Regions from separate parts of the Stutzerimonas sp. KH-1 genome, predicted to be linked through region 4. Evidence: predicted binding sites of a transcription regulator. Region 4 holds the regulator's gene; each other region holds the start of a gene.
What was found. The regulator sigma-54, encoded in region 4, starts transcription at its own class of promoters, with help from an activator protein. The targets are predictions, from matches to a motif close to ANTGGCATNNANNTTGCTNT.
Positions count from the first base shown of each region.

Region 1 (3,459 bases), 590 kb from region 4:
CTGGCGGCGGCCTGAGGGATGCCATCGAGCATGAAGCGCAAGGTATGGCCCGGTTGCAGCGGCGGTTCCAGCAGGGCGCTGACGACGAAGCTGCCGTTGTTGGCGCGCAGCGCCTCGTCATCGGGAATGCCGGCTACCTGCAACGTCTGGTAGGGCGCCTGCTGCGTCTGCTGACTGTCCGGCAATGGCGGTGGCGGCTCGGGCGTGCGGATGTTCACGGTATTGGCCGGTGGCAGATCCACCGTATCGGCCTGCACGCCTTCTGGCGGCTGGTTGGTGAACACCGTGTTGCCTTGCTCGTCGGTGTACTTGTAGATCTCGGCGAAGGCCGGGACGCTGAGGATGAACAGCAGGCTGAACAGGGCGCTACGCATGGGAGGCTCCGCAGGAGGTGGACCGTCGAAGCCTTGCACTGCAACGGCCTTCAGGCAAGCACGATCGCTGCGATTTGCGAGGCGTGACAAGCTGCATGGATCGCAGTCGCCGGGCAGAAACGAAGAAGGCCACCCGAGGGTGGCCTTCCTGTCACGCGAACTGGATCAGACGCTGTAGTACAGGTCGTATTCCAGCGGGTGCACGAAGGTGCGCACCTTGATTTCTTCCTCGGACTTCAGCTCGATATAGGCATCGATGAACTCGTCGGAGAACACGCCGCCCTTGGTCAGGAACGCGCGGCCCTTGTCCAGCTCTTCCAGGGCTTCCTTCAGGCTGCCGCAGACCTGCGGGATCAGCTTGCCTTCTTCCGGCGGCAGATCGTACAGGTTCTTGTCGGCGGCATCGCCAGGATGGATCTTGTTCTGGATGCCATCCAGGCCAGCCATCAGCAGTGCAGCGAAGCACAGGTACGGGTTGGCAGCCGGGTCCGGGAAGCGCGCTTCGATACGACGGGCTTTCGGGCTGGAAACGTACGGAATACGGATCGAGGCCGAGCGGTTGCGCGCCGAGTAGGCCAGCATGACCGGTGCTTCGAAGCCCGGGACCAGACGCTTGTAGGAGTTGGTCGACGGGTTGGTGAAGCCGTTCAGCGCCTTGCCGTGCTTGATGATGCCGCCGATGAAGTACAGGGCGGTCTCGGACAGGCCGGCATAGCCTTCGCCAGCGAAGGTGTTCTTGCCGTCCTTGGAGATCGACATGTGCACGTGCATGCCCGAGCCGTTGTCGCCGTACAGCGGCTTCGGCATGAAGGTGGCGGTCTTGCCGTAGGCGTCGGCGACGTTGTGCACGCAGTACTTCAGGGTCTGAACTTCGTCAGCCTTGGCGACCAGGGTGTTGAACTTCACGCCGATTTCGTTCTGACCGGCAGTGGCCACTTCGTGGTGGTGCACTTCGACGACCAGGCCCATCTCTTCCATGGCGTTGCACATGGCGGTACGGATTTCGTGGTCGTGGTCGCACGGCGGAACCGGGAAATAACCGCCCTTGACGGCCGGGCGGTGGCCCTTGTTGCCGCCTTCGACGTCCTGGTCGGTCATCCAGGAGCCCTGCTCGGAGTAGATCTTGAACATCGAGCCGGAGATGTCCGACTTGAACTTGACCTGGTCGAAGATGAAGAACTCCGGCTCCGGGCCAACGAAAACGGTGTCACCGATGCCGGTGGACTTGAGGAACTCCTCGGCGCGCTTGGCGATGGAGCGCGGGTCGCGGTCGTAGCCCTGCATGGTGCTCGGCTCGACGATGTCGCAGACCAGGATCAGGGTCGGCTCTTCGGTGAACGGATCGAGCACAGCGGTCTCGTCGACCGGCATCAGGATCATGTCGGAGGCTTCGATGCCTTTCCAGCCATGGATGGACGAACCGTCGAACATCTTGCCGTGCTCGAAGAAGTCTTCATCCTGGGCATCACGAGCCGGGACGGTGACGTGGTGCTGCTTGCCTTTGGTATCGGTGAAGCGCAGATCAATCCACTTCACATCGTAATCTTTGATCAGTTGAAGCGACTTCGACATGGTGTTCTCCAAGTGGTGGAAGCGTGACAGTGAGCTTCCGAATCAGGGTGAAGCCGGGCGGCGATGTTCCGCCAAGGCGACCTGCCTCACAAGGGAGCAAATTGCATGCCAGTGCTCCGTCTTGGAACTGCAGGCCCGCCACTGCGCTGCCGCGGCGATGGGGCGTGCTAAATCCTAGCTTCCTGTACGAAAACGTGCGCGCTAATGGTGCGAGCGGTCTCGGTTACGCATCTTTTTGGTGCATATGGGCGCGACTCAAAGAAACCGATTAAAACTTGAGCAGTTTCCGCTATACTCCGCGCCCCTCTTTTCCAGCCACACCGGCACCCGCGCTGTTTCCATGAAGCTGATCGTCAAGGTTTTCCCCGAAATCACCATCAAGAGCCCGCCGGTGCGCAAGGGCTTCATTCGCCAGTTGGCGAAGAACATCCGCACCGTGCTGCGCGAGCTCGACCCCGAGGTGCGGGTCGAAGGCGTGTGGGACAACATCGAGGTGGAAACCGCGCTCAGCGAATCGAAGCCGCTGCGCGAGATGATCGAGCGCCTGCGCTGCACGCCCGGCATCGCCCATTGCCTGGAGGTGCACGAGTATCCGCTGGGCGATCTCGACGACATCGTCGCCAAGTGCAAGGCGCACTACGCCGAGCGCCTGCCGGGCAAGATCTTCGCGGTGCGCTGCAAGCGCGCCGGCAAGCACCCGTTCAGCTCCATGGACGTCGAACGCCATGTCGGCAGCCAGCTGCGCCAGCAGTGCGGCGCCTCCGGCATTTCGCTGAAGGCGCCGGAGGTCGAAGTGCGCATGGAAATTCGCGACCAGCGCCTGTTCGTCGTCCACGAGCAGCACGACGGCATCGGCGGCTATCCGCTGGGTGCGCTGGAACAGACCCTGGTGCTGATGTCCGGGGGGTTCGACTCCACCGTCGCCGCCTACCAGATGATGCGCCGCGGGCTGATGACGCATTTCTGCTTCTTCAACCTCGGCGGCCGCGCCCATGAGCTGGGCGTGATGGAAGTCGCCCACTATCTATGGAAGAAATACGGCAGCTCGCACCGCGTGCTGTTCATCAGCGTGCCGTTCGAGGAAGTGGTCGGCGAAATCCTGCAGAAGGTCGACAACAGTCAGATGGGCGTGGTCCTGAAGCGCATGATGCTGCGTGCCTCGACCGAGATCGCCGAGCGCCTGCATATCGACGCGTTGGTCACCGGCGAGGCGATTTCCCAGGTCTCCAGCCAGACCCTGCCGAACCTCTCGGTGATCGATTCGGCCACCGACATGCTGGTGCTGCGCCCGCTGATCGCCAGCCACAAGCAGGACATCATCGATACCGCCTTCCAGATCGGCACCGCCGAGTTCGCCAAGAACATGCCCGAGTACTGCGGCGTGATCTCCAAGAACCCCACCACCCGCGCCAAGCGCTATCGCGTCGAGCACGAGGAAAAGCAGTTCGACATGGCCATCCTCGAGCGCGCCCTGGCCAGTGCCCGCCAGGTGCCGATCGACCGGGTGATCGAC
Region 1 is NZ_CM137011.1:3,122,762-3,126,220, reverse strand. It holds gene ACX1DW_RS15105 (DUF4124 domain-containing protein) at 1-374, opposite strand, end outside; gene glnA (glutamate--ammonia ligase) at 540-1,946, opposite strand; gene thiI (tRNA uracil 4-sulfurtransferase ThiI) at 2,287-3,459, shown strand, end outside.
Region 1: glnA (glutamate--ammonia ligase) is a predicted target of sigma-54. The motif match lies at 2,040-2,059, and genes of this name have one in related genera.

Region 2 (3,459 bases), 1.7 Mb from region 4:
GCGATCGCCACGGTCGCGGTTATGGTCATCTTGAAACTCCCCAGCCTTGGGCGCGAAGCGCGCAACAAAAAAGGCGTCCGAACCGCATGCGCACATGCAGTCGAGGACGCCTTTGTCTGTGCCGACACCTTCGTTGGTTCGGCCTATCCAGCCAAGCAAGCGGCTTGCCAGTTCCGCGCTTGACGCTCGCCGGCCAGGGCGATGCCAGTAGGTTGGGGCGCAGCGGCGTTTCTCGGCAGCGGTGCCGCACGATGATTCGCTGTAACGCCTGCCCGCCGCTGGTGCAGTAGCCTGCCTGGCGCACCGTGACCGGGCGCGGTCATTCGCCGAGCAACTCGTTCATCGCGATGATCTGCTCTGCGACCTGGATCAGCTTCTGCTGCCGGCTCATCGCCTGGCGGCGCATCAGGGTGTAGGCCTCTTCTTCCTTGCAGTTTCGCATCTTCATCAGCATGCCCTTGGCCAGCTCGATGCGCTTGCGTTCGACCAGCTGCTGCTCCCGGGCCTGCAGTTGCGCACGTATTGCCTGGTCGCTTTCGAAGCGGGCCATTGCCACGTCGAGGATCGGCTTGAGGCGCTGGGCCTGGATGCCTTCGACGATATAGGCACTGACCCCGGCGCGAATGGCCTGACGCATGGCGTCCGGGTCGCTGTCGTCGGTGAACATGACGATGGGGCGTGGCTGATCGCGGCTGACCAGCACCACCTGCTCGAGCACATCGCGGCCGGGTGAGTCGGTGTCGATCAGCACCACGTCGGGACGGATCGCCTCGACCCGCTCGGGCAGGTCGATGGTCAGGCCGGATTCGTCGATGACCTCGAAGCCGGCCTCGATCAGCGCACTCTTCAGACGGCCGATCTTCCGCGGGGTGTCGTCGATCAGGAGGATACGCAGCATGCCGGAGTCCTTCTCAAAGCGCAGCCATGGCAGGGCTTGCCATGGCATGCAGCGCGAAACTGCGGGCATAGGTGGCCGGATCGCTGCCGTCCCAGTGTTTGCCGTCCATCAGCGTGGCGCTGCGCATGGCTGAGTCAGGCAGGGCGATGCCCAGCGCGCCGGCGGCCTGGCGATACAGTTCGATCTGCTGCACCTGGTTGGCCACCTGCAGGTAGTCCGGGTCTTCGCGCAGCAGGCCCCAGCGGCGTAGCTGGGTCATGAACCAGAGGCCGTCGGAGAGATAGGGCAGATTCGCCGCCCCCTCGCCGAAGAAGCGCAGCGGATGCTCGTCCTGCCAGGCATTGCCGAGGCCATCCTGGTAGAGGCCGAGAAAGCGTGACTCGATGGCCGCCAGCGGTGCATCGACGTAGTCGCACCCGGCGATCAGCTGTGCGGTGCTGCGGCGATTCTCCTGGCTCTGGTCGATGAAGCGGCTCGCCTCCAGCACGGCCATGACCAGTGCTCGGGCGGTGTTGGGGTACTCCTCGACGAACGCGAGGGTGCAGCCGAGCACCTTTTCCGGGTGGTCAGGCCAGATCGACTGGCTGGTCGCCAGGGTGAAGCCGACGCCTTCGGTAATGGCCTGTGCTCCCCAGGGTTCGCCGGCGCAGAAGCCATCGATGCGACCGGCGCGCAGGTGCGCCACCATCTGCGAAGGCGGCAGCACGAGCGTCTTCACGTCCCGCAGCGGATCGATGCCATGGGCGGCCAGCCAGTAATAGAGCCAGAGCGCGTGGGTGCCGGTGGGGAAGGTGTGCGCCAGGGTCAGGCGTGCACCGCTTTGGCGCACGCTGGCGCGCAGTGCCTCGGCATCGGTCACGCCTGCGACCTTCAGCGGGGCGGAGAGGTTGATGCTCTGGCCGTTCTGCGCCAGGCCCATGAGCACGGCCATGTCCACCGCCGGGCTGCCGCCGATGCCCAGATGCACCGCATAGATCAGGCCGTACAGACCGTGGGCCGCGTCCAGCTCGCCGCCGATCAGCTTGTCGCGCAGAGCCGACCAGGAGTTTTGCCGCTGCAGGTTGAGCGTCAGCCCGAATGGCTGGGCGAAGCCCTGGGTGGCGGCGACGATCAACGAGGCGGCATCGGTGAGCGGCAGAAAGCCCAGGTTGACCGAGCTCTTTTCCGGTGCATCGCTGCCGGCGACCCAGGCCAGTGCGTCGTGTCGGTGCGGCGAGAGGGGGTCCGTCATGCTTGATGGCCTTTTTCCGATGGCGCGGTGCGCAAGATTGGTTATGCCAACCCTGAAGCAAGCCATATGCCAGCGAGAAATTGGTGCATGCCGCCGCGAGCAGCCCCAAGGTTCACCAGGGCCGCCAACAGACGGCCGTCAGCGCGGATAGAGCGGCGGCAATGCGCCCTGTTCCTGATCGAGATTCGGACTGCTGGCCGGCGGTAGGGTCTGGATCGCCTGCCACAGCGCATCGCCCTGCCAGCGTTGGCCGGCTTCGCTGTACAGCGCTCCATTCAGGCCATCCAGCGCGTCGGACAGCGGCACGAAACGCGCCGCCATGTCCGCCAGCGTTTCCGGTTGCTGCCGCGCCCAGGCGTCCAGTGCCTGGCGGGTGGCCTGCGAGTCGTTGGCCTGGCAGGCGCGGCGCAGATCGTCGAGCAGGCTGCGTGGGGTAGGGCCGGGTTGCAACGCACGCTGCACCGCAGGCTGCCTGCGCGCATGCAGCCACAGCCCGAAACCGATCAGCGTCGTGAGCGCCAGCAGAGCTGTGCTCAGCTGCCAAGGCCAGACAACGGCCTGCTCCGCCGTCGATACCGACGGCACCGTCGGCTCGGTCGCTGGCGGGGCGAGATTCGGATTGTCCGCGACATCCAGCGTGCGTGCCTCAAGCGTGGTGCGCTCCAGGCGATCTTCGATCGTGTTCCACCAGACGACTTCGAGCGAGGGCAGCTGCAATGGCCCGCTGCGGGTGGGGATCAAGGCTTCGCGCTGTTCCCGACTGCCGACCAGGCCGGCTGCGCTGACCTCGTTGGCCAGGCTGGGCTGATCGGGATAACGGCGCAGTTCGGCGTTTTGCGGGGAGCCGATCGCCGGCAGCTGCGTGCTGGTCAGCCCCTCGGCCTTGAGCAGCAGGCTGCGGGTCAGCGATTCGCCGACCTGGGCCTGCTGTGGCTCCGGGCTCCAGGCTTCGACCAGCGTCAGGCTGCGAGCCGGTAGCCAGGGCGCGCCGGCTGGATAGTCGGCCGGTTTGGCCTTGACCGTCAGCGGGATGCTCGGCGAGCGAACCTGGGTGGAACGACCGCCGCGCGAGCCGAACACCGAGTTGCTGCCATTGGTGACGGTGGTGGCGCTGAACAGCTGGGCGGGTATGGTCAGTTCACCGGATTTCTGCGGGAACAGCGCATAGCGCACCTCGATGACGCCATGGCGGATACCGTTGATGGTCTTCTCGTACATGCGCGGCTCGCCGAGGCGCTCCACCAGCGCCTCGGGCATCTGCAGCGGGGAGAGGGTACTGTCGTCGTATAGCGAGACCGAATGGTAGATGCGCAGCGTGAGGATCACCTGC
Region 2 is NZ_CM137011.1:869,622-873,080, forward strand. It holds gene ACX1DW_RS04305 (hypothetical protein) at 1-29, opposite strand, end outside; gene ACX1DW_RS04310 (ANTAR domain-containing response regulator) at 320-898, opposite strand; gene ACX1DW_RS04315 (CmpA/NrtA family ABC transporter substrate-binding protein) at 912-2,129, opposite strand; gene ACX1DW_RS04320 (BatD family protein) at 2,268-3,459, opposite strand, start outside.
Region 2: ACX1DW_RS04315 (CmpA/NrtA family ABC transporter substrate-binding protein) is a predicted target of sigma-54. The motif match lies at 2,184-2,203, and genes of this name have one in related genera.

Region 3 (3,459 bases), 870 kb from region 4:
AGGTGGTCGAGCATGTGATCGAGGGCAAGCTGCAGCAATGGCAGCAGCTGCTCGCCCAGCAGGAGCAGAAAATCCAGGACGGGCTGGCCGCCCAGGCCCACTGGCGTGCCAGCCATTGAGCGCCTTCCATCGGCCTGTCGCGGCGGGCGTGGAGGCGGCTCCCGGCGGTCGGTAGACTAGCCGCGCCTGGGCTGTGAACAGGCATTTAAGTTTCGTGCCCGGGCGGTCGCCTGTTTGGCTGTAACCACCGAGTTGGAAAGAAATCATGGAAATCAGCCGGCACTTCAAGCCCGCCCTGACACCGGCCACCGAGGCCAGCTCCACCCGCCAGCCCACCGCGCGCCCGACGCCGGAAGCCGCCGTGCGCCAGCCGGAAAGCCTGCCGCTGGAGCAGATGCACGACGCCCTGCGCGCCATGCCGGACATCGACCTGGACCGCGTTGCGGCGATCAAGCAGGCGCTGCAGCGCGGCGAGATCTCCACCGATCCCGCCGCGCTGGCCGGCAGCATGCTCGCCTATCACCGCGGAAGCGATGCGTGAACCAGCGTGACAAGCTGCTCGCGGTCGCCGCTGACGACTTGGAGCAGGATGGCGACGATTACCTGGCCCTGCGCGACCTGATGCAGGCGCTCTACGCGTTCCTGCTCGAGCGCGACAGCTCGGAAATCGATCGCCTCAATCTGCAGATCACCACGCGCGTCGAAACCCTCGCCCTGCGCGCCCAGCGCCGGGCCAAGGTGCTCGGCGCCTTCCGCCTGCAGGCCGATGCCGAAGGCATGCAGCGGCTGCTCGGCTGCTATCCCGACGACCAGGCGACGCGCCTGCGCACGCTCTGGCAGAAGCTCGGCGCGCTGGCCAGCCAGTGCCAGCAGATCAACGAGCGCAACGGCAAACTGCTCGCCATGCACCACGAAATCCTCGGCCAGCTGCTGGCCGGCAGCCACGATGCGCGGCTGTACCAGCCGCAGCCGTACTGACTCTGCCATCGCGTCCGGCCCCGCCGGCACGACCACGGCCGTCCCGTTACTCGATCTCCGCAGCCTGAGCAGCCCGCTCCAGTCCTGGGCTGCGTGTTGTTTCGTCGACCGGCTTAAGTCGCCCCCCCTTCTTCGTCGCCTTTGTTCTGAGAGGTTTCGCCGTCCGGGCGAGGCGGAAGCGGCATTTCCCCGTTTCCTGTCGCGGCCGTCGAGCGGAAGTGCTTCTTCTGCGCCAATCGCGCAAAAGTGCTTTTAAATCAACGATTTGTGTATTGGCACTCAACTTGCTCTAGAGAGCACAGGAAGGGGATCGGCAATGGCGATAGATTCAGATTACGTAAAGCAGATGGCGACGCAGCTGGCGACCTACGAAGTTCAGTCTTCGCTGGACCGGCTCAATCGCAATGAAAGCAACTACAAGACCCAGCGTGACGCGCTGAGCAAGTTGCGCACATCCCTGACCACGTTCAAGTCAGCCATGTCCGGCCTGAAGACCGGCAACGCCACGATGCTGGTCAACAGTGCCTCGTTCAGCCAGGACGGCTATGCCAGTGCGACGGTCGGCACCCAGGCCCAGCCCGGCAGCTACCAGTTCTATGTCGAACAGCTGGCCAGCAAGCAGCAGGTCGCCGTGCAGGGGCTGGTCGATGGCAGCCTGAGCGGAACCCTGACCCTCGAAGGGCAGGATTTTGCGCTGGCCGATTACGCCACGCTCGACGATGCAGCCAAGGCGATCAATGCCGCGGATCTCGGCGTACAGGCAACGCTCGTGCGCAGCAATGGCGAAGTCAGCCTGGTGATGACCAGTGCCGAAAGTGGCGCTGCCAATGCCTTCGCGGTGTCGCTCGCGGGCACCACGGCCACGACCACCACGCTCTCCACGGCGGCCGATGCACAGATCCGCATGGGCGGCTCGTTCGGCAGCGGTGGCATCCTGCTGACCAGCTCGAGCAACAGCTTCGACAACGTCATCGACGGCGTCAGCCTCTCCGTGAACAAGGTACACACCGCCAGCGACTCGGCGCTTACGCTGACTGTCGGGCAGGACCAGAGTGCCACCAAGGGCAAGGCACAGAGTTTCATCGATGCGTTCAACGCGTTGATGACCAGCTTCGATTCGCTGACTGCCAGCGGTAGCGACAGCAGCGCCCGTGGTGCATTGGCTGGTGATTCCAGCATCCGTTCCATCGAGAGTCGCCTCAACGGCTTGCTGCGCACCGACTTCGGCGGCAGCAGCCTGATCGATTTCGGCATCAGCGCCGACCGCAACGGCAAGCTGACCATCGACGCCGGCCGCTTCGAGGCGGCGGTGGCGAAGGATCCGGCCGCCTTCGAGGCGCTGTTCACCGGCAAGGACAACCTGCTCGACAGCATCGACAAGACGGTCGCCAGCTACACCAGCAGTGCCAACGGCATGCTGAAGAACCGCATGGACACGCTGGACCTGAACCTGCGGCGCATCGACGAGCAGTTCGAGAACCTGCAGCAGCGCTACGACACCTACTACTCCCGCTATCTGAAGCAGTTCACCTCCATGATGCAGACCATGCAGAGCATGGAGCAGACCTCCGGAATGTTCTGATGACCTACCTCCCCAACGACAGTTACGACAGCTATCGCGCGGTGGACCTGGAAGCGCGCGCCGCTTCCGCTTCGCCCTACGAACTGGTGCTGGTGCTGATGGACGGCCTGCTCGACGAGCTGGCGCGCGCCCGTGGGCATATCGAGCACAAGCGTTATCAGCAGAAAGGCGCCTCGCTGGAAAAATGCATGAACATCCTCAACGGCCTCAACGGTGCGCTGGACGAGGAGGGCGGCGGTGAGGTCGTGCAAAGCCTGGCCAGGCTGTACGAGTACTGCATCTACCGCCTTTCGGACGTCAGCGTGACGTTGTCGCTCGATGGGCTGGACGAAGTGGTGAAGCTGGTGGGCGTCCTGCGCGAAGGCTGGGAGGGCATCAGTGCCGCACGCAAGTGATGCGCAGCGCCTGCAGGCGCTGCATGCCCAGCTCACCGCTGCCCTGGCTAGCGGTGACTGGCGTGCCGTCGGCGAGGTGGATGGGGCGATTCGGCAGTGCCTCGAGCAGTTGCCGCGCGACCCTGCGGCCGATCCGGCCGTGCAGGCGGCCAGGGCGCAGCTCCGAACGCTGCACGGAAAGGCGCTGGAAGCCTGTGCCGAGGAGTGTGAGCGCTTGCGCCTGCTGCTGGTGAATCACCTGGAGTACGCCGAAGGGCGTGCGGCCTACCAACGTATCGACATGTTCGCCGCAGGAGATGGCCGGTGATTCAGTTGCCTGCACAGCGCATTGCCGGAGACGCCGCAGGCGGCTCCGAGCTGACCGGCGCGCTACCCCGCCCGGCCTCGATGAGCGCTCGGGGCGCGGTGCCTCCCGGGACGGCTGCGCCGATCGCGTCCGGCTTCCGCGAGCGCCTGCTGCGTGCGGCCATCGCCGATCCGGAGCAGACGCTGCAACAGACCGCG
Region 3 is NZ_CM137011.1:3,408,087-3,411,545, reverse strand. It holds gene ACX1DW_RS16470 (flagellar FliJ family protein) at 1-119, shown strand, start outside; gene flgM (flagellar biosynthesis anti-sigma factor FlgM) at 266-541, shown strand; gene flgN (flagellar export chaperone FlgN) at 538-978, shown strand; gene fliD (flagellar filament capping protein FliD) at 1,295-2,560, shown strand; gene fliS (flagellar export chaperone FliS) at 2,560-2,955, shown strand; gene ACX1DW_RS16445 (hypothetical protein) at 2,939-3,262, shown strand; gene ACX1DW_RS16440 (flagellar hook-length control protein FliK) at 3,259-3,459, shown strand, end outside.
Region 3: fliD (flagellar filament capping protein FliD) is a predicted target of sigma-54. The motif match lies at 1,250-1,269, and genes of this name have one in related genera.

Region 4 (3,459 bases):
TGCCGCGCTTGAAACCGAACGACTCGATGAGGAATGCGGTGCCGGGTTCGGGTCTGTTCAGCAGGCGCAGCTTCAGGACGTCGCGCAGCTGATAGAGATTCAGGTGCGTGGTGTCGATCTTCAGGTCGGCATGGTCGATGATGGCTGCCAATAGCAGCTCCTCGTCGCGGATAGCCTCGGCGAGGGAGCGGTTCTCGTTGGTCAGCGGATGACGTCGGCGGGTTTCCGAGAACCGCTTGAGCAGGGTTTCGTCGTCCGCGTCCAGATACAGCACGTCGCACTGGATATGCCTGGCGCGAACCTCTTCGAGCAGCTCCGGAAAACGCTTCAGTTGACTGGGCAGGTTGCGCGCATCGATGGAAACGGCGACCTGCGGATGCAGCAGCTCGGTGTGCAGCAGCGCGCGCTCGGCAAGCTCGGGAAGCAGGCCCGCCGGCAGGTTGTCGATGCAGTAGAAACCGTTGTCTTCGAGCACGTTCAGCGCGGTGCTCTTGCCCGAGCCCGAACGGCCACTGACGATGATCAGCCGCATCTGGCCCCCACTCCGCTAGGCGCCATTCTGGACGTCGACGACGACCTGATAGAGGCTCTCATTGGTCGGCGCCTGGCGCAGTCGCTGGCGCACCTCTTCACGGTCAAGCATGCTGGCGATCTGGCGCAGCAGCTCGAGGTGCTCGTCGGTGGCCGCTTCCGGTACCAGCAAGACGAACAGCAGGTCTACCGGCGCGCCGTCGATGGCGTCGAAGTCCACCGGCGTTTCGAGCCGCAGCACGGCACTCAGCGGGGCGTTACAGCCGACCATGCGGCAGTGAGGGATGGCGATGCCGTTGCCAAATCCGGTCGATCCCAGCTTCTCGCGGGCAATCAGGCTTTCGAATATGGTCTGGGAGTCGAGGTCTGTGAGGTCCTGGGCGATGACCTTGGCGATCTGTTCCAGGACGCGTTTCTTGCTACCGCCCGGGACGTTCACCAGGGAACGTCCGGGGGTCAGGATGTTTTCGAGTCGGATCATGTCTGGGAGTCAGCGGGAGATGGCGCCCTGGGTATGGTCGAGCTGCTTTTCCTTGTGCTTGATCAGCTGGCGATCGAGCTTGTCGACCAGCAGGTCGACGGCAGCATACATGTCTTCGTGTTCCGAGTTGGCGACCACTTCGCGGCCAGCGACATGCAGCGTCGCTTCGGCTTTCTGCTTGAGCTTCTCGACCTGCAGGATCACCTGGACGCTGATGATGCGGTCGAAATGACGGGCAAGCCGATCGAACTTCTCCTCGATGTAGTCACGCAGGGCATTGGTTACTTCCAGATGAACACCGCTGATATTGACTTGCATACTGCTATCTCCTTTGCCTTGTGCGAAGAGCAGGTCCGAAGCCCTGCCGCCGGGACGTTTCGGCCTTGGCCGATCACAGTAATCGTTTGCGCTCGCTGGATGGCGCGATACCGAGCGACTCCCGGTATTTGGCGACTGTGCGGCGGGCTACCTGAATGCCCTGCGCTTCCAGTAAACCAGCGATCTTGCTGTCGCTCAACGGCTTTTTCTGGTTTTCCGCCGCCACCAGCTTCTTGATGATCGCGCGGATCGCGGTGGACGAGCATTCCCCGCCTTCTGCCGTGCTGACGTGGCTGGAGAAGAAGTACTTGAGTTCGTAGATGCCGCGCGGTGTGTGCATGTATTTCTGGGTCGTCACGCGCGAAATGGTCGACTCGTGCATGCCCACCGCTTCGGCGATGTCGTGCAGCACCAGCGGTTTCATGGCCTCGTCACCATGCTCGAGAAATGCACGCTGGTGCTCGACGATCTGCGTGGCGACCTTCATCAGCGTTTCATTGCGGCTGAGCAGGCTCTTGATGAACCAGCGTGCTTCCTGCAGCTGGTTGCGCATGAAGGTGTTGTCGGCACTGGAATCGGCACGTTTGACGAAGCTGGCGTACTGCGCATTGACGCGCAGGCGTGGCATGGCGTCCTGGTTCAGCTCTACCAGCCAACGGTCGTTGTGCTTGCGGACGATCACGTCAGGCACCACATATTCCGGCTCGCTCGCTTCGATCTGAGAACCCGGGCGCGGGTTGAGCGTCTGGATCAGCTCGATCACCTGGCGTAGCTCGTCCTCCTTGAGCTTCATCCGGCGCATCAGCAGGTTGTAGTCGCGGCTGCCGAGGACATCCAGGTAATCGCTGGCCAAACGCTGCGCTTCGCTCAACCAGGGGGTGCGCTCGGGCAGCTGACGCAGTTGCAGCAGCAGGCATTCGCGCAGATCGCGCGCGCCGATCCCGGCGGGTTCGAACTGCTGGATGCGGTGCAGCACGACTTCGACTTCGTCGAGTTCGATCTCCAGTTCTGGGTCGAACGAGTCGGTGATTTCCTCGAGCGACTCTTCGAGATAGCCCTGATCGTTGATGCAGTCGATCAGCGTGGTGGCGATCAGTCGATCGGTATCGCTCATCGGCGCGAGATTGAGTTGCCAGAGCAGGTGGCTCTGCAGGCTGACGCCAGATGACGTGCGGCTGGTGAAGTCCCACTCGTCATCATCGTTGCTGGGCAGGCTGCTGGCGCTGGTCTGGTAGATGTCCTCCCAGGCGGTGTCGACCGGCAGCTCGCTGGGAATGCGTTCACCCCAGTCAGCGTCATCGAGGCTTTCGCTGCCGTGCGATGGCTCGTCGTAGGTGCTGTCCTGTGTGGCGCTTTTCTCGCTGGTGGCCTCAGCTGGGCGGTCAGCAGCTTCGGCCATCGGGTCGGAGCTGTCGAAGTCGTCGCCGTCTTCCTCGCGCTCGAGCATGGGATTCGAATCCAGCGCTTCCTGGATCTCCTGTTGCAGATCGAGGGTGGATAGCTGGAGGAGGCGTATGGCCTGTTGCAGCTGCGGTGTCATCGTCAGCTGCTGGCCCATCTTCAGGACTAGCGATGGTTTCATGGCAGAGGACTTCAAACCTTTTATGCCGGCGCAACCGCGCCCGTTCCGACATGTGGCGCGCCAGGCGCCAACAGAAAGCAAATTATATGCCTGCCGAGGAAGCCTTTGCCTAGGGCCGATTTGCCGAGCTGCGCAAAAAAAACGGCTCTACAGACGGAATTCGTGGCCCAGATAGACTTCCTTGACCAGTTGGTTGCTCAGGATTGTTTGGGCGTCGCCCTCGGCGATCAGCTGGCCATCGTTGACGATGTAGGCGGTTTCGCAGATGTCCAGGGTTTCACGGACATTGTGGTCGGTGATCAGTACGCCGATGCCCTTGGCCTTGAGGTGGTGGATGATCTGTTTGATGTCGCCCACCGATATCGGATCGACGCCAGCGAAGGGTTCGTCGAGGAGGATGAATTTGGGCGCAGTAGCCAGCGCACGGGCGATCTCCACGCGGCGACGCTCGCCGCCGGACAGGCTCATGCCGAGGCTGTTGCGGATATGGTTGATGTGGAACTCCTGCAGCAGGCCTTCCAGCGCCTGCTGGCGGCCGCTACGGTCC
Region 4 is NZ_CM137011.1:2,534,234-2,537,692, reverse strand. It holds gene rapZ (RNase adapter RapZ) at 1-532, opposite strand, end outside; gene ptsN (PTS IIA-like nitrogen regulatory protein PtsN) at 548-1,012, opposite strand; gene hpf (ribosome hibernation-promoting factor, HPF/YfiA family) at 1,022-1,330, opposite strand; gene ACX1DW_RS12285 (RNA polymerase factor sigma-54) at 1,404-2,912, opposite strand; gene lptB (LPS export ABC transporter ATP-binding protein) at 3,060-3,459, opposite strand, start outside.